Regions from separate parts of the Aquipuribacter aurantiacus genome, predicted to be linked through region 2. Evidence: riboswitches for the same ligand, from Rfam matches in the RefSeq annotation. Region 2 holds a riboswitch; each other region holds the start of a gene.
The links. Region 2 has a riboswitch for S-adenosylmethionine ahead of ACR80Q_RS10875 (bifunctional o-acetylhomoserine/o-acetylserine sulfhydrylase). Riboswitches for the same ligand answer to the same signal wherever they lie in the genome.

Region 1: linked by a shared signal. The riboswitch ahead of ACR80Q_RS08170 (flavin reductase family protein) and the one ahead of ACR80Q_RS10875 (bifunctional o-acetylhomoserine/o-acetylserine sulfhydrylase) in region 2 are both predicted to bind S-adenosylmethionine.
Region 3: linked by a shared signal. The riboswitch ahead of ACR80Q_RS12995 (methionine ABC transporter ATP-binding protein) and the one ahead of ACR80Q_RS10875 (bifunctional o-acetylhomoserine/o-acetylserine sulfhydrylase) in region 2 are both predicted to bind S-adenosylmethionine.

The regions. Positions count from the first base shown of each region.
Region 1 covers NZ_JBPKAO010000004.1:315,870-322,720, reverse strand. Annotated here, with positions in the region: gene ACR80Q_RS08190 (demethylmenaquinone methyltransferase) at 1-142, opposite strand, end outside; gene ACR80Q_RS08185 (isochorismate synthase) at 265-1,569, shown strand; partial or broken gene ACR80Q_RS08180 (DivIVA domain-containing protein) at 1,646-1,747, shown strand; partial or broken gene ACR80Q_RS08175 (DivIVA domain-containing protein) at 1,772-1,900, shown strand; SAM riboswitch class I at 2,000-2,091, shown strand; gene ACR80Q_RS08170 (flavin reductase family protein) at 2,260-2,850, shown strand; gene sfnG (dimethylsulfone monooxygenase SfnG) at 2,847-4,037, shown strand; gene ACR80Q_RS08160 (sugar ABC transporter permease) at 4,108-4,956, opposite strand; gene ACR80Q_RS08155 (ABC transporter permease subunit) at 4,967-6,733, opposite strand.
Region 2 covers NZ_JBPKAO010000007.1:15,029-21,879, forward strand. Annotated here, with positions in the region: gene ACR80Q_RS10850 (DUF885 domain-containing protein) at 1-745, shown strand, start outside; gene ACR80Q_RS10855 (YkvA family protein) at 847-1,179, shown strand; gene ACR80Q_RS10860 (DUF4192 family protein) at 1,262-2,551, shown strand; gene ACR80Q_RS10865 (RNA polymerase sigma factor) at 2,740-3,447, shown strand; gene ACR80Q_RS10870 (hypothetical protein) at 3,432-3,998, shown strand; SAM riboswitch class IV at 4,140-4,252, shown strand; gene ACR80Q_RS10875 (bifunctional o-acetylhomoserine/o-acetylserine sulfhydrylase) at 4,292-5,608, shown strand; gene metX (homoserine O-acetyltransferase MetX) at 5,670-6,767, shown strand; gene ACR80Q_RS10885 (NUDIX domain-containing protein) at 6,790-6,851, opposite strand, start outside.
Region 3 covers NZ_JBPKAO010000009.1:74,495-81,345, forward strand. Annotated here, with positions in the region: gene ACR80Q_RS12990 (PQQ-dependent sugar dehydrogenase) at 1-3,337, shown strand, start outside; SAM riboswitch class I at 3,493-3,592, shown strand; gene ACR80Q_RS12995 (methionine ABC transporter ATP-binding protein) at 3,896-4,870, shown strand; gene ACR80Q_RS13000 (methionine ABC transporter permease) at 4,867-5,544, shown strand; gene ACR80Q_RS13005 (MetQ/NlpA family ABC transporter substrate-binding protein) at 5,639-6,490, shown strand; gene ACR80Q_RS13010 (M14 family zinc carboxypeptidase) at 6,811-6,851, opposite strand, start outside.

The sequences.
Region 1 (6,851 bases), on a different contig from region 2:
CGGTGCCGGCGGCCAGGTCGAGGACCCGCTCGCCGTGGCGGGCGTCCAGGTCGCGCATCACCATGCGACGCCAGCGGCGGTCGGAGCCGAGCGACAGCACGGTGTTCGTCAGGTCGTACCGCTCGGCGACCCCGTCGAACATCGACGAGACCTCGTCGGGACGCTTGTCCAGCTGGGCGCGGACCGGGGTGTCGGGCACCTGCAGATCGTCCCACGACGCCCGGGGCGCGGGCACGACCGGTGGCGACCTACCCTGTGATCACGATGTCGAGCACCATGGCAGACCACGCCGAGCCGGCCGCCCGTCCTGGCGCCCGGCTCGTGTCACGCACCGTCGAGATCGACGACCCCGGCCCGTTGCTGGAGCTGCTGCCCCCCGGGCAGGCCCCGTTGTCCTGGGTGCGGCGCGGCGAGGGTCTCGTGGGCTGGGGCGAGACCGCCCGGGTGAGCACGACCGGCCCCGACCGGTTCGCCGCCGCCGAGCGGCGGTGGCAGCGGCTGCTGGCCGGCGCCGTGGTCCGCGACGACGTGGGCCTGCGGGGCACCGGTCCGGTGGCCTTCGGGTCGTTCGCGTTCGCCGACGGCTCGCCCAGCACCAGCCAGCTCGTCGTCCCGGCGACGGTCGTCGGGCACCGGGACGGGCGCTGGTGGCTGACGAGGACCACCCTCACCGACGGCAACACCGACGGCGTGATCCCGGGACCGGTCGACGGGCCGCCGCCCGTGGCGCCCGCCCCACCACGACCGGGCCCGGTCGCGTTCGCCGACGGCGCGGTGAGCAGCGCCGCCTGGGAGGCACTGGTGGAGGCCGCCGTCCGCCGCATCGAGGCCGGCGAGGTGGCCAAGGTCGTCCTGGCCCGGGACCTGCTGGCCCGCACCGGGTCCCCCCTGGACCCGCGCGCGCTGCTGCGGCGCCTGGCGGACGCCTACCCCTCCACCTGGACGTTCAGCGTCGACGGACTGGTGGGCGCCACCCCGGAGATGCTCGTCCGCACGCAGATGCGGCTGGTCGCCTCGCGCGTGCTGGCCGGGACCATCCGCCGCACCGGTGACGACGCCCACGACCTGGCCCTGGCGGCGTCGCTGGCCCGGTCGAGCAAGGACCTGGGCGAGCACGAGTACGCCGTCCGCAGCGTGGTCGAGGCCATCACCCCCTTCTGCGCCGGCACCAACGTCCCGGAGTCGCCGTTCGTGCTGCACCTGGCCAACGTCATGCACCTGGCCACCGACGTCACCGGCGTCCTGCGCGACGACGTGTCGAGCCTGCACCTGGCGGCCGCCCTGCACCCCTCGGCCGCGGTCTGCGGGACGCCGACGACGGCCGCGGCCGCCCTCATCGCCGAGCTGGAGGGCATGGACCGCGGTCGCTACGCCGGGCCGGTGGGCTGGCTGGACGCGGCGGGCGACGGCGAGTGGGGCATCGCGCTGCGGTGCGGCCAGCTCGACCCGGACGGCCACGAGATCCGCCTGTTCGCGGGCTGCGGCATCGTCGAGGGGTCGGACCCGGCCGCCGAGCTCGCGGAGTCGACCGCCAAGTTCGTGCCGATGCGCGACGCCCTGGCCGGCTGAGCCGAACGGATGGGACCGGGCACCGTCGGGCCCGTCCCGCCGCCCCACCCGGCCGTGGCGCGAGAGGATCGGGGCCATGACCCTGACCGTGGACGCCGTCCGCAGCCGGACGTTCACGACGACCAAGTGGCGTGAGGGCTACGCCGCCGACGAGGTGGACGCGTTCCTCGACCGGGTCGCCGACGCGCTGCAGCAGGTCCACGTGGGCCGACCCACGACCCTCACCGCGGAGGAGGTGGTGGCCGTCCGGTTCGCCCCGACCAAGTTCCGCACCGGCTACGACCAGGACGAGGTCGACGACTTCCTCGACGAGGTCGTGCTGACCCTGCGCGGGGACGGCTGACCCGACCGGCACGACCGCCGTCCCAGACGCCGAGACGGATCGACCGGGACCTGGACAGGACCCGCCCGGTCTGCCACCTTCGTCCTGCAACCATCCAGAGCGACCGAGAGACCTGGCTCGTAGACGTCGCAGCAACCCCCGGCAACGGGTGCGGGTGCTTCCGCCAGGACCGATGGAGGAGCAACCGATGTTCAGCACCCCTCTCGTGCGTCGACGTGCCGTCGACCTGCTGCACACCTGCTCCGCGGTCTGTCCGTCCTGAGCCGACCACCTCGCTCGGACCTGCACCGGACCACCTGACCGCACGAGCCCGGGCCGCCACGGCGCCCGGGACCAAGGAGCTCACCGTGACCACCACCCCCGCCTGGGGTGGACCCGCGGTGGACCTTCGGCGCGCGTTCCGGCTCGACGCCTCCAGCGTCTGGGTCGTGACGTCCGCGCACGAGGGCTCACCCGTCGGGTTCACCGCCGTGTCCGTCGCCTCGGTGTCGATCTCGCCGCCGTTGCTGTCGTTCAACGTGTCCCGCACCTCCTCCAGCCTGGGCACGCTGCTGCGCTCGGGCCGCTACGCCGCCCACCTGCTGTCAGCGGACCAGGAGGACGTCGCACGCCGGTTCGCCGCCGACGCCTCCCGGCGCTTCACCGAGGAGACCACCTGGTCCTGGGCCGACGACGGCCTGCCCCACGTCCACGGGACGGTGACCCGGGTGTCGGGGGCCGTGCTGCGACTCGTCGACGCCGGGGACTCCCTCGTCGTCCTCGGGGAGGTCCACGACGTCCGCGACGACCTCGACCTCCCCGGACCCGCCGACCCCCACCTCGCCCGGGGCGGGTACGGCGTCCGGCCGGCCCACCGGTCCGGGCCGCTGGTCCACCACGACGGCCGCTACACCCGTACCGCGGCGCCCGCCGCACAGCTGACCGGAGCCGTCGCATGAGCACACCGTCTTCGCGTCCCGACGCCCCCTCCGAGCCGCTGCGCTTCGCCTACTGGGTGCCCAACGTGTCCGGCGGGCTCGTGGTGTCGACGCTGCCGCAGCGCACCGAGCACTCCCCCGCCTACAACGTCGACACCGCCCGGGCGGCCGAGGCCGCGGGTTTCGACTACGCCCTCACCCAGGTCCGCTACGGCGCCTCCTACGGGGCGGACTCCCAGCACGAGTCGACCTCGTTCTCGCTGGCGCTGCTGCTGGCCACCGAGCGGCTGACGGTCATCGCGGCCGTCCACCCGTACTTCTGGCCGCCGACCGTCCTGGCCAAGTGGGCCGCCACGGCCCAGGAGCTGACGGGCGGACGCCTCGCGCTCAACGTCGTGTCGGGCTGGTTCAAGGGTGAGGCCCTCAGCCTGGGCGCGACCTGGCTGGAGCACGGCGAGCGCTACCGGCAGTCGGAGGAGTTCATCGACGTGCTGCGCGGGGCGTGGACCACGGACGACTTCACCTACCGCGGGGACTACTTCCGGACCCGGGACCTGACGTTCCGACCACGACCGGACGTGCTGCCGGAGATCTTCCAGGGCGGCAACTCGACCGACGCCCGGCACATGGCCGGGCGGGCCAGCGACTGGTACCTCATGAACGGGGCCGGGTTCGACGCGGTCGCCGAGCAGGTCTCGGAGGTGGGTGGGTACGCCGCGGCCGCCGACCGACGGGTGCGGTTCGGCCTGAACGGCTTCGCGGTGGTCCGCGACACCGAGGCCGAGGCCCGGCAGGTCGTCGAGGACATCGTCGCCCACGCCGACGTGGCCAAGGTCGAGGGGTTCCGCGACGCCGTGCAGCAGGCCGGGAGCAGCACGCGCGACGGCAGGGGCATGTGGGCCGACAGCGACCTCACGGACCTGGTGCAGTACAACGACGGGTTCCGGACCGGGCTGATCGGCACCCCGGAGCAGGTCGCCCGGCGGGTGCTGGCCTACCGGCTCATCGGCGTCGACCTGCTGCTGCTGGGGTTCCTGCACGTCCGGGAGGAGGTGCAGGCCTTCGGCGAGCGGGTCATCCCGCTGGTGCGCGAGCTCGAGCGCGAGGTCGCGGCGGTGGCCGACCCGGTGGCCCACCTGGGGCTGGAGACCGAGCTCGCGCACGCCCTGGGCGCCGCGCGGCAGCCGGGGGTCGTCGTCCCCGCTTAATCGGCCCGACCCGGTCCTGGGGGCCGCGGACGGGGGCGCCGCCCCGGGTCCTGACCGGTGCGGGGTCGCCCTACTTGACCGAGCCCGCCGTCAGCCCGGAGACGATGTACTTCTGCAGCCACTGGAACAGCAGCACGGGCGGGATGGTGCCGAGCAGCGCCCCGGCCGCGAAGAAGCCCCAGTTGGCGTTCAGCTGGCTGCTGACCAGCTGGTAGAGCCCGACGGCGAGGGTCTGCGACTCCGGGGCCGTGAGCAGGATGCTGGCGACGAGGAACTCGTTGAGCGTGGTGATGAACGCGAGCAGCACGACCACGGCCAGGACCGGGGCGGACAGCGGCAGCACCATGGTGAAGAACACCCGGGCGTGACCCGCCCCGTCCACCTTCATGGCCTCGTCGAGCTCCTTGGGGATGGTGTCGAAGAACCCCTTGATGAGGAACGTGCTCACCCCGAGGGCGCCGCCCATGTAGACGAGGATGAGCCCGACCGTCGTGCCGAGGCCGATGCCGGGGAACAGCTGGCCGATCTCGAACACGAGCAGGAAGATCGCGATGGCGGCGAGGATCTGCGGGAACATCTGGATGAGCAGCAGGCCCAGCAGCCCCACGCGCCGACCGGCGAAGCGGAACCGGCTGAACGCGTACGCGGACAGGCTGGCGACGAACACCTGCGCCACCGCCGTCACCGTGGCGACGAACAGCGTGTTCACGTACCAGTTGGCGTACGGGTACACCGGTGAGCGGAACAGGTCGCGGTAGTTCTCGAGGCTGATGTCGCTGAACAGCGCGTTGCTGGCCGTGAGCGTGCCCGCGGGGTTCAGCGACGCGCTGACGACGAAGACGATGGGGAACAGCGCGAACACGAGGGCCGCGAGGCCCACGAGGTGACGCCAGCCGGTGTCGGCGAACCACTTGGTCATGTCCAGCCCCTCAGTTGATCTCTTCGAGCGAGCGGGTCTGACGGAAGCCGAGCGCCGAGATCGTCGCGACGATGGCGAAGATGAACACGCTGATCGCGCAGGCGAAGCCCCACTGCTGGCCGCCGCCGCTCTCGAAGCCCAGCGTGTACACGACGTGGATGAGCAGGTCGGTGCTGCCGATCGTGATGGGCGCGGTCGGGATGTTCGGGCCGCCCCCGGTCACGAAGTAGATGAGCGTGAAGTTGTTGAAGTTGAAGGCGAAGCTGGCGATGAGCAGCGGCGCGACGCTCACCATGAGCAGCGGCAGGATGATGGAGCGGAACACCCGCAGCGCGCTGGCCCCGTCGACCCGGGCCGCCTCCTTGACGTCGTTCGGGATGCTCTGCAGCGCCCCCGTGCAGACGAGGAACATGTACGGGAAGCCCAGCCACAGGTTGACGAGCAGGATGCTGGCCTTGGCCAGCCAGGGGTCGTTGAGCCACTGGATCTCCGCCCCGCCCAGCAGGACCTGGTTGACGAACCCGAAGCTCGGGTTGAGGAAGCCCGCCCACAGCAGCATCGACATGAAGCTCGGCGCGGCGTAGGGCAGCAGCAGCAACGACCGGTACACCTTCCGGCCCCTCATCCGCGGGTTGTCCAGGGCCATGGCCAGGGCCACCCCGAGCAGGAACGTGAGGACCACCGACAGCGCCGCGAACGCGAACGTCCACGCCAGGACCTGCAGGAACGGCCCGCGCAGCCGGTCGTCGGTGAACATCCGCTCGAAGTTGGCGGTGCCCACCCCCACCCGCCAGCCGGGGGTGAGCGCCTGCCCGTCCCCGTCGACGTAGAAGCCGCGCGTCTGGTCGGCGGAGTAGGTGGTGCCGTCCCGGGAGTCGGTGAGGGTGTCGGTGGCCTCGTCCCAGCTGAGCAGCGGCAGGTTGACGTAGGCGACCCGACCGTCCTGGGTGCGCAGGCTGCCCTGGTCCGGGTCGTCCGCGTCGAGCGGGACCCGGAAGCCGACCACGGCCTGCTGCCGGTCGGCCAGGTCGGACAGGGCCAGGCTCTGCCAGCCGGCCAGCGCGGTGGCCCGGCCGTCGTCGTCCAGGGTCAGGTCGTCCTCGGCGACCTCCTGCAGGCCCGCCGCGGTGCCGAGGCCGACGACGCCGTCGGGGTCGGTGAGCAGGAACGCCAGCTCCTCGTCGTCGGCGCCCGCGTCCAGGGCCGGGTCGTCGCCCGCGTCGGGCTGCGCACCCACGCCCGGCTCGGCGGCGGGGTCGTCGACGTCCGCGCCGACCCCGGGGGCCGGGGCCGCGCCGCCCTCGCGGACCAGGACGGTCACGGCGTAGGCGGGGCTGTCCGGCACCCGCTGCTCGGAGACCGCGAGGATCTGCTCGCGGGCGGTCGTCTGGTTGATGGTGTGGGCGTCGCCGTAGTTGGTGAACGCGATGAACCCGGTGTAGAGCACGACGAAGACCTGGAACACGAGCAGGAACAGCAGGCCCGGGTACAGGTACTTGGCCGGGACGTTCCGCCTGCTGAAGTAGACGTAGTCCGCCACGACGAGGGCGAGGGTGAGGAACGCGACGAAGCCCCAGTTCTGCGCTCCGACCGCGACGAAGACCGCGAACACGCCCAGCGCGTTGACGACGGCCATCAGGACGGACTTGAGCAGCAGGCCGGTGAGGAAGCCCGGCGGTCGACCGCCGGGGCGGCGGCTCGGGACGGGGGGCTCACCGGGCGGCGGGGCCGAGGGCGGGTCGCCCGCCGGGCGGGCGGGCGTCAGGGTGCCGGACAACACGGCCTCCGCTTCGTCGAGGGGGTGCGTGGGTGCCGGGCGTGGGGGCCTGGCGTGGTGACCCCGGGGTCGCGGTACGGGACCGCGACCCCGGGGCGGCTCAGGTGGTGCAGGAGGT
Region 2 (6,851 bases):
CGACATCGCCGAGCCCATCCGGGTCGTCGAGGCCAGGATCGCGCCGCCCGGCTCCGCCGCCGCGCCGTACTACACGCGCCCCAGCCTGGACCTGGTCCGGCCGGGCCGGACCTGGCTGCCGACGCTCGGCCGGGAACGGTTCCCGATGTGGGACCTGGTGTCCACCTGGTACCACGAGGGCGTGCCCGGGCACCACATGCAGCTGGCCCAGTGGGCGCTCCTGTCCGACGAGCTGTCGATGTTCCAGACCAGCACCGGGTCGGTGTCGGCGGCCACCGAGGGCTGGGCGCTGTACGCGGAGCGGTTGATGACCGAGCTGGGTCACCTCGACGACCCGGGCCACCGGATGGGGTACCTCAACGCGCAGGCGCTGCGCGCGGTGCGGGTCGTCATCGACATCGGGATGCACCTGGGCCTGACCGTCCCCGACCACCAGCACGGGCTGCCGGTGTTCGCCCCCGGCCGGCGCTGGACCCCGGACCTGGCCGCCCGGTTCCTGGCCGAGCGGACCGGTCTGGACGAGGCGTTCCGGTCCTCGGAGATCGTCCGCTACCTGGGGATGCCCGGGCAGGCGATCAGCTACAAGCTGGGGGAGCGGGCGTGGCTGGCCGGACGAGAGGCCGCCCGGGCCCGGGCGGCGGCGCAGGGCCGGGACCTCGACCTGAAGCGGTGGCACATGGCGGCCCTCAGCACCGGCGCGCTCGGGCTGGACGACCTGGCCCGGGAGCTGGCCGACCTGGGTTGAGGTCCTCGACGGCGGGGAACCTCGGGGCGGTCGGAACGGCGACGGTCGGCGTACCGTTGTGCTTCTCGAGGAACGGGAGGACGAGGATGAGACCAGGACGCGTGGCAGCCCTGCGGGTGCTGCTGGAGGTGTTCCGCGGTGGAGGCCCCTACGGCCTCGCCCAACGGCTGGGTGCGCTCCCACGGCTCGTGCTCACCGCTGCCCGCGGGGCCTACCGCGACTGGGACCGCCGACGGGCGCTCGGGGTCGTGGCCGGGATGCTCTACGTCCTGTCCCCGGTCGACCTCGTGCCGGAGGCGCTGCTCGGCGTCTTCGGCCTGGCCGACGACGCCCTCGTGGCCGCCTGGCTCGCGGGCGCGGTCCTGTCCGAGGTCGACCACTTCCTGGACTGGGAGAAGGCCCGGGACCGGGTCGTGCAGGGGTCCGTCGCCTGAGCGGTCGTCCACAGCCCTGAGGGTTCGTCCACAGCCCGAGGTCGCCGGGTCGCCGGGGGGCTGGCGGGGCCAGCCTCGGGGGATGGACCCGCGAGCGACCCCGACGCCCACCGCCTCCCACCCCCCGCCCGACATCCGGCTGCGCGACCCGGCCGGGGCGGTCGCGGCCGTGCCCTACCTGCTCGGCTTCACCCCGCAGCGGTCGTTGGTGGTGATCGGGGTCGCCGACGACCGCTCCGTGGGGGCGTCGCTGCGCTGCGACTACGAGCCGGGCGGCCCGCCGGCCACCACCGGGCTCCTCTGGGAGCACCTGCAACGGGTGCTGCTGCGCAACGGCTGCAGCACGTCGCTGCTGCTGGTCTACACCGCGCAGGACCCCGACGACCTGCCGACCGGGTGGGCCGACGCGCTCCTCGGGGCCGCCCTGCCGGTCCGTGGGGCCGGTGACCCGGCCGACAGCCACCCGGACGACGGAGACCCGGCGGACGGCGACCCGGACGACGAGGAGGTCGTCGACGGAGCACCGGGACGGCTCGGGGTGCTCGACGTGCTCGTCGTGGGTCCCTCGCGGTTCCGGTCGGTGCTGTGCGAGGACCGGGCCTGCTGCCCGCCGCAGGGGACGCCCGTCACCGAGGCGCGCCACCACCCCGTCGCGGCCGGCTTCGTGCTGGCCGGTCGCAACCCCGCGACGGACCGGGACTCCGTCGCCCCCGAGGGCACCGTGACCCAGGCCGAGCGGGCCCGGGCGCTGGCCGCAGCGCGGTCGGTCGCCCCCACGCCCGCATCGACGCCCGCATCGACGCCCGCCCCCACGCCCGCACCGACCGGTGTCACCGACGCCGTGTCGGACCGGTTGCTCGCCCGGTGGGTCGACTGCCTGCCCGAGGGGCCGGACCCCGAGCTCGCAGGCACCCTGGCCGCGGCGTGGTGGGTCAGCCCCGCGCTGCGGGACGCCTGCCTGGCCGTCCTGCTGCCCGGGGGGTCGCTGCGCCCGGCCGGGCCGGCCCCGGTCGCGCCGACGTCCTCCGCGGCCCTCGCGGCGCGGCGGGACAGGGCGGGGGCGCGTCTGCACGAGGTGCTGACCGACCCCGCCTGCGCCCGGGCCACCCGGGTGGGCTCACCGGTGCTGCGTCGCATGGCCGCGCTCACCTCCGGGCCCGAGCGGGCGACGGTGCTGGCCGCGCACGCCTGGCTCTGCTGGGCGGCGGGCGAGGGGACCGCGGCCGGGGTGCTGGCGGAACGGGCGCTGCTGGGCGGGGACGACGAGCCCCTGGCCGCGCTGGTCCTGCGGTGCCTCGACCACGGCCTCGGGGCGCCGTGGACGTCCTCGGCCCGGGGCAGGGCGGCCGGGCCGCCGCGTCGGTGGTCATGATGCTGCGGCGGGTATCAACCGCCGGCCATGACCGCTCCTGCGGTCATGGCTGGAGGCTGGTGGTGGTGATCGGGGAGCGGGTACGGTCCGTCCGCACCCGTCCTACGTCGGCAGCCTGTCCAGCGACGGAGCCGCCGAGCACCCAGCGCGTACCCGACGAGACCCGTCGGCGTCCGTCAGGAGGTCCGATGGTCAGCAACCGCACCGTCCCCCCTGCGGGTACGGCCGGTACCGCGGCCGTGCCGGGGGCGCGGGACGCCACGGCGCGACGCCCCGGTGACGCGCTACCGGACCTGGCCGTGGTGCCGGCGCCACCCGGGCCCAGGCGGCACGAGCTCGCGGACCGCTCCGCGGCGCTGTTCCGTGCCTGGTGCGACGGGGACAACCGCGCCAGCGCCGAGCTGGTCACCCTGCTGACCCCCACCCTGTGGCACACCGCCCGGGCCTACCGGGTCGACCACGCCACCGCCGAGGACGTCGTGCAGAACGCCTGGATGGCGCTGGCGCGTCGGCGGGACCAGGTCCGGGACCCGCAGGCGGTCCTGGCCTGGCTGCTGGTGACCGTGCGCCGGGACGCGGCCCGCACGGCCGCGGGCGCGCGGGTCGCCGTCGCCGACCCCGAGCCGCTCCTGGCGGTCAGCCCCGACCCGTCCCCCGGTCCCGCGGCCACGGTCATCGACGACGACCGGGCCCGGCGGCTGTGGTCGGCGGTCGGGAGGCTGTCGGAGCGCTGCCAGCGGCTGCTGCGCGTGGTGGCCTTCTCCGACCGGCCCGACTACGCGTCGCTGTCGGTCGACCTGGGCATGCCCATGGGCAGCATCGGCCCCACCCGGGGCCGGTGCCTCAAGAAGCTGCGGGAGCACCTGGGCGAGGAGTCGCAGTGGACGACGACGTGAACCGCGCCGATGGCCGGCCGGACCGGGCGGGGGACGCCGGGGACCGCGTCGCCGAGCAGCGCGGCGGGGAGCACGAGCCGGCCGCGGCGTCGTCGTTGGCGGCCGAGCTGCGCCAGATGTGGCAGCAGCTGGACCCGGTGCCGTCGGGGCTGTCGGAGCGGGTGGTCTTCTCGCTGGAGGTGGAGGCGTTCACCGGCATCGACCTCGACCTGGAGCTCGAGCTGATGCGACTGCAGCAGACCCAGTCCACCGGGGTCGGCGCCCGCGGCGACGACGAGGTGCGCACCGTCACCTTCGGCAGCGAGTCGATGACCGTCATGCTCGCCATCAGCGACGTCGAGGGCGGGCACCGGATCGACGGCTGGGTCGCGCCCGGCGGCCGGCGGGGGATCGAGGTCCGCACCGCCGCCGGGGCCAGCCGGGAGGAGTGCGACGAGACGGGACGGTTCGCGCTCGCCTTCGTGCCCCCGGGGCACTTCCAGCTCGTCCTGGTCGGCGACGACCCGGGCGACGCGCAGCGCGCGGTCGTCACCCCCGCGCTGACCCTGTGACCCCGGCCGTCCCGGCCCTCGCGGTCGGCCCGCTCGTCGCGGTCGGCCCGCTCGAGGCCACGCACGCGGCGGGTGACCCGTCCGGGTTCCGTCATCCGGACGCCTGGCGGCCTGCCGACCCCGTGTCGTAGGCTCCGCGCAGGTCATGAGCACCAGCGTCAAGCCCCGGCTCGCTGGTCGGCAACCCTCCTCCGCGGTGGGGTGCCCCGGGTGAGGACCTGGCCGTCACCGATCGGTGACGGCAAGCGCGGGCCCGCTCGGCGGGCCCCGGTGACCACGGAGGTCCACCCCTGATGAACGACGCCTGGTCCTTCGAGACCCGTCAGATCCACGCCGGCCAGCAGCCCGACCCCACCACGGGAGCCCGGGCGCTGCCGATCTACGCCACCACCTCCTACGCCTTCACCAGCACGGAGCACGCGGAGAACCTCTTCGCGCTCAAGGAGTTCGGGAACATCTACACCCGGATCATGAACCCGACGCAGGACGCCGTCGAGCAGCGCATCGCCAGCCTCGAGGGCGGGGTCGGAGCGCTCCTGCTGGCCAGCGGCCAGGCCGCCGAGACCGTCGCGCTGCTCAACGTCGCGGAGGCGGGCGACCACATCGTGTCCAGCCCCCGCCTCTACGGCGGCACGTACAACCTGCTCCACTACACGTTCCCCAAGCTGGGCATCCAGGTGTCGTTCGTGGAGGACCCCGACGACCTGGACAGCTGGCGCGCCGCGGTACGGCCGAACACCAAGGCGTTCTTCGGCGAGACGATCTCCAACCCGTACCAGGACGTCCTCGACATCGAGGGGGTCGCGACCGTCGCGCACGAGGCGGGTGTCCCGCTGGTCGTGGACAACACGGTCGCCACGCCCTACCTGATCCGGCCCCTGGAGTGGGGCGCGGACGTCGTCGTGCACTCGGCGACCAAGTTCCTCGGCGGGCACGGCACCGCGGTGGCGGGCGCCATCGTCGACGGCGGCCGCTTCGACTACACCACCCAGCCCGAGCGGTTCCCGGGCTTCAACACCCCGGACCCCAGCTACAACGGCCTGGTCTACGGCCGTGACCTGGGCGTCGGCAGCCCGCTCGGCGCCAACCTGTCCTACGTCCTCAAGGCGCGGGTCCAGCTGCTGCGTGACATGGGCTCCGCCGTCAGCCCGTTCAACGCGTTCCTCGTCGCCCAGGGCATCGAGACGCTGAGCCTGCGCATGGAGCGGCACGTCGACAACGCCCGTGCCGTCGCCGCCTGGTTGCAGGACCGCGACGAGGTGCAGCGCGTGGCCTACGCGAGCCTGCCCGGCAGCCCGTGGTTCGACCGGGCGCAGAAGTACGCCCCGCGTGGTTCCGGGTCGGTGCTCGCCTTCGAGATCGCCGGGGGGGTCGAGGCCGGGCGTCGTTTCGTCGAGGCGCTCGAGCTGCACAGCCACGTCGCCAACATCGGCGACGTGCGCAGCCTGGTCATCCACCCCGCGTCGACCACGCACAGCCAGCTGAGCGAGGCGGAGCAGGCGGCCAGCGGGGTCACGCCCGGACTGGTCCGGCTGTCGGTCGGGCTGGAGCACCTCGACGACATCCTCGCGGACCTCGAGGCGGGCTTCCGGGCGGCCAAGGGCGCCTGAGGTGAGGTCATGGCGGGACGGAGACCCCCTCGGCGGGCGCACGGTCGTCGGGGTCGGGGCGGTGGGCACGGAGTCCGGGACGGTGCTGCCTGACGTCCGGGTGTCCTACGAGAGCTGGGGCACCCCGCGGACCGGGCCGGACGGGACGGTCGAGAACGCGGTGCTCGTGCTGCACGCACTCACCGGCGACTCCCACGTCGTCGGACCGGCCGGGCCCGCCCACCCCTCGCCCGGCTGGTGGGGCGGTGTCGTCGGCGACGGCCTGGCGCTGGACACCCGGCGCTGGTTCGTCGTGGCCCCCAACGTCCTGGGCGGCTGCCAGGGCACGACCGGCCCCGGCAGCCTGGCCCCGGACGGCCGGGCCTGGGGGAGCCGGTTCCCGCGCATCAGCATCCGCGACCAGGTCGCGGTGGAGGCCCTGCTGGCCGACCGGCTCGGCGTCCGGCGCTGGGCCATGGTCACCGGCGGGTCCATGGGGGGGATGCGCGCGCTGGAGTGGGCCGTGGGCCACCCCGGGCGGGTCGCCTCCGTCGCGGTGCTCGCCAGCACGGCGGTGGCCAGCGGGGACCAGATCGCGTGGTGCGCGCCCCAGGTCGCCGCCATCACCTCCGACCCCGGCTGGCACGGCGGTGACTACTACGACCGACCGGGCCCCGGACCGGTCGACGGGCTGGGGGTGGCACGCCGCATCGCCCACGTGACCTACCGCTCGCGGTGGGAGATGGACACCCGCTTCGGTCGCGACCCGCAGCCGGGCGAGGACCCGGACCTCGACGGTCGCTACGCCGTCGAGTCCTACCTGGACCACCAGGCCGGCAAGCTGGCCGGCCGCTTCGACGCCGGTTCGTACGTCACGCTGACCCGGTCGATGAACTCCCACGACGTCGGTCGAGGCCGCGGCGGCACCGCCGCGGCCCTGGCGACGGTGAGCGCCCGCACCACCGTCGTCGCCGTCGACTCCGACCGGCTGTACCCGCCGGAGCAGCAGGAGCAGGTCGTCGAGCACGTCCCCGACGCCCGGCTGGAGCTGGTCAGGTCCCGGTACGGCCACGACGGGTTCCTCGTGGAGACGGAGGCCGTGGCCGCGGTCCTGGCCCGGACCCTGGCCGGGGCGGACCACGACCTCAGGCCACGCGACGACGACCGCTGCCGGGCGTAGGGGCGGACGCCTCGGCGCCGCCTCAGCCCGCGGCGGCGCTGCGGACGTGCTCGGACAGCCGCTGCCAGTCCCGCGCCAGCCCGT
Region 3 (6,851 bases), on a different contig from region 2:
GGAGGACGGGTCGTACACGGTCCCCGAGGGCAACCTCTTCGAGCCCGGGACCGACCTGACCCGGCCCGAGATCTTCGCGATGGGCCTGCGCAACGCGTTCCGGATGGACGTGGACAAGGAGACGGGCGCGGTCGTGTGGGGCGAGTACGGCCCCGACGCGGGTACGGCGAACGCCCAGCGCGGCCCCATGGGCTACGTCGAGTGGCAGAGCACCACGGAGCCGCTCAACGGTGGCTGGCCGTTCTGCCACGGCCCCAACGCCAACTACAACGAGTGGGACTTCGAGACCGCCACGCCCGGGGAGTTCTTCGACTGCGACGCCGGTGCGGAGAACAACTCCCGCTGGAACACCGGTCTGACCGTGCTGCCGCCGGCCACGGCTCCCCAGCTCTGGTACGGCGACAACACGAACGACCAGCCCTGGCCCGAGCTCACGGACTTCGGCCCCGGCGGCCAGGGCCCGATGGGTGGCCCGGTCTACCGCTTCGACGACACCGTCACGTCGGCCGGGCAGTTCCCGGAGCACTGGGACGGCACGGCGTTCCTCTACGAGTTCAGCCAGGACTACATCGCCGCGCTGACCATCCCGGACTTCGACGGCCCGGTCACGGACATCACGCACTTCCTGCCCAACGCGGAGCTGCGCAGCAACGTGCAGCCGATCACCGACAGCCCGATCGACATCGAGTTCGGGCCCGACGGGTCGATGTACATCCTCGACTACGGCAACGGCTTCTTCCGGCAGAACCCCGAGGCCGGTCTGTACCGGGTCGACTGGGCGCCGGGCAACAAGTCGCCCAACGCCGTCATCGCGGCCGACCCCATCAGCTCCTCCGAGGCGCCGCTGACCGTCACCTTCGACGGCGCGGGGTCCACGGACCCCGAGGGCCAGGCCCTGACCTACGAGTGGGACTTCGACGGTGACGGGGTGTACGACGCCACGGGGGTCTCGGCCACCCACACGTTCACCGAGCTGGGCCAGTACCAGGTCCGGCTCCGCGTCACCGACCCCGAGGGCAAGATCGGGATCACCGCCTTCGCCATCACGGTGGGCAACGTCGCGCCCACCCTCACCGTGGACTACCCGGCCGACGGCTCGTTCTTCGCCTGGGGCGACCGGATCCCCTACAAGTTCTCGGTCTCCGACCCCGAGGACGGCGACACCCCGGTCTGCTCGCGGCTGCGCTGGACCCTGGGTCTGGGTCACGCCGACCACGCTCACCCCGAGGTCCTCGGCTCCGGCTGCCAGGGCGCCTGGAACACCTCGCCCGACGCCCCCGAGCACGGCGAGACCGAGAAGCTGTTCTCGGTGATCGTCGCCAGCTACACCGACGCCGGCAACGGCGACATCCCGCCCGCCCGTGGGGAGGTGTCGCTCATCCTCAAGCCGTTCACGCAGGAGGCCGAGCACGCCGACATCCAGTCCGGTGTCGAGGTCGTCGCCGACGAGACCGCCGGCGCGCTGTCGAAGATCACCGGCTTCGACGCGGGTGACCACATCGGCTACGAGCCGGTGAACTTCTTCGGCATCGACGCGGTCGAGGTCCGGGCCAGCGGCGAGGGCGAGCTCGCCTTCCGCTGGGACGCCCTGGACGCCGAGCCGTTCGCCACCTTCGACGTGGACTCCGAGTCGTGGGCCACGGTCGGTGGCGACGTCACCGCGTTCCCCGAGGGCACCGGCACGATCTACGTCACCAGCACCGGTGGCGTCGACGTCGACACCTTCGAGTTCATCGGCGACGGCGCCGCGGACGTCACGGCGCCCACGGTCAGCCTGACCACCACGCCCGCGGCGCCGCAGGGCGCCAACGGCTGGTTCACCACCAAGCCGGTCGCGGTGCGTCTGGCCGCGACGGACGACGGGGCCCTGGCCCGCGTCGAGTACTCCGTCAACAACGGCACGACGTGGACCAACGTCCGCGCCAACAACGGCAACATCAACCCGTTCAACATCACGGCCGAGGGCGTCACCACGGTCCTGTACCGGGCGATCGACACCGCCGGGAACATCTCCGAGGTCGGCAGCACGACGATCTCGATCGACACGGTCGACCCGGTCCTCACCGTCTCCGGTGTGACCGCGGGTCAGACCTACGGCAGCTCGGACAGCATCACGCTGGACGTCGAGGCCACGGACGCCACGTCCGGGATCGCCTCGGTCGTGACCCGGGTCGACGGCGACGTCGTCGACGGCGACACCATCGACCTGTGGGACCTGTCCCTGGGGCGTCACCAGGTCGTCGTCACCGCCACCGACGAGGCCGGCCGCAGCGAGACCTTCGCCGCGACCATCCTCGTCGAGACGTCGTACGCCGACGTCGCGGCCAACCTGGCGCGGCTCGCCGCCTCCGGTGAGGTGTCGAAGCGGGACCTAGCCCAGCTGAGGGCCTTCCTCGGCCAGGCCGAGCGTCACGAGGCCGCCGGCCGCGACACCCGCGCGGTGGAGCAGCTGGAGCGCTTCCTCGACCGGACGGACCACGAGCTGCTCGTCCGCGACGTCTCCGAGCTGGTCCGCACCCTCGAGTGCGAGTCGCGCTGCCTGTCGCCCGACCAGATCTCGATCCAGATGTTCAGCTACAACAGCTGGGTCCGTGAGGTCGGCATCGAGACGGTCCTCGGTGAGCTCGAGGACATCGGGTTCCAGAACGTGGAGCCCTTCGGCGGGACCTACGGCGGTCGTGACGCGCAGACCTGGTCCGCGCTGCTCGACTCCTACGGCCTGCAGCAGCCCAGCTCGCACGGCAACGTGTCGCCGACCGGGTTCGCGGCGAACCTGGCCTTCGCCAAGGAGGTGGGCCAGCAGTACGTCGGCTCGGGCGGGTTCCCGCCGCCCAGCATCGCTCGCGACGGGAGCAGCACCTACGCCGACGTCGTCGCGACGGCGCAGGCCATGAACACCCTCGGTGAGCAGTCCGTGGCCAACGGCACCGGCAAGATCTTCGGCCACAACCACGAGTGGGAGTTCACCACCCAGGTCACGAACCCGGAGACGGGCGAGACGACCTCGGCGTGGGAGGCGCTCGTGCCGCTCACGGACCCCGAGCTCGTCACGTTCCAGCTGGACATCCTCTGGGCCGAGGACGCGGGGGTCGACACGGCGGAGCTGATCGAGACCTACTCCGACCGCATCGAGCTGCTGCACATCAAGGACGGCACGCTCAACGGGGACGCTCGCGCGACCCCGACCGACGTCGGGGAGGGCGAGATCGACTGGGCGCCCATCCTCGCCGCGGCCGAGGGTCACGTGTCCTACTACGTCATCGAGCGGGACGGGGCTCCCGCGAGCCCCGAGTTCGCCCGGGACAGCTTCGAGTTCCTCACCAGCCTCTCGTTCTGAGCAGCTGATCCACCCCGCCGAGGCGGGTACGACCGGGTCGTCGGCATCCCTGCCGGCGGCCCGGTCGTCCGTTCGCGGGGCGCTCCGGAGGTCGACGAGGGTCCCGCCCCCCGGGGGGTGGTCCGTCGGCGTCGCCGCGATGCCTTACCGTTGGACCACCATCCAGAGCGGCCGAGAGACCTGGCTCGTCGACGCCGCAGCAACCGCGACCCCCGTGAGGGGAGTCGAAGGTGCTTCCGCCAGGACCGATGGAGGAATCCGTGGAACCGCACCGCTCGCACCACCGGACCTGCGCCTGCTCGGGCGAGGTCCTGACGCGCCGCCTGGTCGTCGACCTGTGCCGCGCCACCACCACCCGCTGCCGGGACTGACCCGACGGGCGTGACCCGCCCGTCCCGGTCGCAGCGACGACACCGGGCTCCCGGTAGCGCCCGCAGCGACGCACCACCCCACCCACCCCGCCACCGTCGGCGCGCCCGGGTCACCCCCGGGACGTGCTCCACGGTCGCGCTCGTCCGCGCCCCCGCCCACCCCGCGAGGACGTCACCGGAGGTCCACATGATCGTCTGCCGCGCCCTGCGCAAGGAGTTCCCGACCCGTCAGGGCACCGTCGTCGCGCTCGACGACGTCGACATCACGTTCGCCCGGGGCAGCGTCACGGGCGTGGTCGGGCCGAGCGGGTCCGGCAAGAGCACGCTCGTGCGCTGCCTCACCGCGCTGGAGCGGCCGACCTCGGGATCGGTCGTGGTCGACGGCGAGGACCTGTCCGCCCTCGACGACCGCCGTCTGCGCGAGGCGCGTCGTCGGGTCGGCATGGTGTTCCAGCACGCGAACCTGCTGGCCAACCGCACCGCCGCGGACAACGTGGCGCTGCCGCTGGAGGTGGCGGGGGTGCCGCGGGCCCGTCGCCGGGAGCGCTCGCGGGAGCTGCTGGGCCTGGTCGGGCTGGCCGGCCGCGAGGACGCCTACCCTGCCCAGCTGTCCGGCGGGCAGAAGCAGCGCGTCGGGATCGCCCGCGCGCTGGCCAACGACCCGTCCGTCCTGCTGTGCGACGAGCCGACGTCGGCGCTGGACCCGACGACCACCCGTGAGGTGCTGGGCGTCATCACCGACGTCGGGCAGCGGCTCGGGCTGACCGTCGTGGTCGTCACCCACGAGATGTCCGTGCTGCGGGAGGTCTGCGACTCCGTGGTGGTGCTCGCCGACGGCCGCGTGGTCGAGCAGGGCCGTCTGGACGAGCTGGTGCGCCTGGAGGGCTCGTCGCTGGCCGCGGAGCTCGTCCCCCTGCCCACGCCGGGGACGGGCAGCGGGCCCTGGGTCGACGTCGTCACCGTGGGCGAGCAGGCCGCCGCCACCGTGGTCTCCCGGTTGTCACGACGTCTCGAGGCCGACCTCGCCCTGGTGGCCGGCGGTGCGCAGACCATCGGGGGTACGCACCTGTCCCGGGTCCGGCTCGCCCCCGGGACGCTGGACGCCCACGACATCGTCACGGCCGCGCGCGAGCTCGGCTCCCGGGCAGAGGTCGTCGCGTGAACGAGCTGCTGGAGTCCCTGGCCCGCCCCGTCATCACCCAGGGCCTGACCGAGGCCACCCTGCAGACGCTGTGGATGGTGGGCCTGTCCGGGCTGGTCAGCGTGCTGCTGGGGCTGCCCCTGGGGGTCCTGCTGCACGCGAGCAGCCCCGGGGGGCTGCGCCCGATGCCCCGCACCAACCGCGTCGTCGGCGCCGTCGTCAACGTCACCCGCTCGCTGCCGTTCATCATCCTCATGGTCGCGCTCATCCCCGTGACCCGGCTGATCACCGGCACCAGCGTCGGGTCGACCGCGGCAGCCGTGCCGCTGGCGATCGGGGCGATCCCGTTCTTCGCCCGCCTGGTCGAGGCCGCCCTGCGAGACGTCGACCCCGGCACCGTCGAGGCGGCCGAGGTCATCGGCTCCACCCGGCGGCAGGTCGTCACCAAGGTGCTCCTGCCCGAGGCCACGCCCGGCCTCGTCGCGGCCACGACGACCACCCTCATCACGCTGGTCGCGTACTCCGCCATGGCCGGCGCCGTGGGTGGCGGGGGACTGGGGTTCCTGGCCATCAGCTACGGCTACCGCCGCTTCGACACCGTCGTGATGGTGCTCACCGTCGTCGTCCTCGTCGTCATGGTCCAGCTGCTGCAGGCCCTCGGCGACCACCTCGCCCGCCGTCTCGACCACCGCTGAGACGCGGCACCCACCAGACCGCACCACCCACCCGACCGCACCACCCCAGCCAGGCGCCGGCGACCGTCGACGCCACCACCACAGGAGGACCACCATGCGCACCACCCGACCGTCCCTGACCGCCGCCACCCGCCTGGGCGCCCTCGCCGCCGTGTCCGTCCTGGCGCTGGCCGCCTGCGGCTCGGACGACGGGGCGGACGCCGAGGCGACCGGCGCCGCGGCCGACGGCCCGCTGCGGGTCGCGGCCACCGCCGTCCCCCACGCGGACCTGCTCAGCTTCGTCGACACCGAGCTGGCCGCCGACGCCGGCCTCGACCTGGAGATCGTCGAGTTCGACGACTACGCCATCGGCAACCGGTGGCTGTCCGAGGACGAGGTCGACGCCAACTACTTCCAGCACCAGCCGTACCTGGACGCGCAGGAGGCGGACTTCGGCTACGAGCTGACCGCCTTCGACGGGGTCCACGTCGAGCCCTACGCCGCGTTCTCCGAGTCCGTCACCGACGTGGCCGACCTGCCCGACGGGGCCCTGGTCGGCATCACCGACGACGGCTCCAACCAGGCCCGCGCGCTGGACCTGCTGGCCGAGGCCGACCTCATCGAGCTGCCGGACGTCGAGGGCGACATCACCGTCTTCGACATCGAGGAGAACCCCAAGGACCTGCAGTTCGTCGAGACCGACCCCGCGCAGCTGCCCCGCTCGCTGGCCGACTTCGACCTCGCGATCCTCAACGGGAACTACTTCCTCGAGGCCGGCCTGAGCGTGCAGGACGCGCTGCTGGTGGAGGACGCCGCGGAGAGCCCGTACGCGAACTTCCTCACCAGCCGTGACGACAACGCCGACGACGAGCGGATCGTGCTGCTCGACGAGCTGCTCCGCTCCGACGAGGTCCGGGCCTACATCGAGGAGACCTGGTCCCAGGGCGACGTCCTGCCGGCCTTCTGAGCCGACCGGTCCGCGGTTCGCGTACCGACCAGCGACATGGGAGGCCGCGGGGGCCGGGTCGCGCCGTCGGACGCGCGTGCCGTGTCGCTGGTCGGTCCCCGTTCGGACCGCGACAGGCGCCCTGCCCCCCAGCAGCGGTGCAGGGCGCCTGTCGCGGTCCGAGCGGGTACCGACCAGCGACACGGCACGCGCGCCCGACGGCGCGACCCGGCCCCCGCGGCCTCCCGTGTCGCTGGTCGGTACCCGCTCGGACCGCGACAGGCGCCCTGCACCCCAGCAGCGGTGCAGGGCGCCTGTGCGTGCAGGTGGTGCCGCGGGCCTCAGTCGACGGTCGAGCTCCACAGCAGGGCGCGGGCGAGCT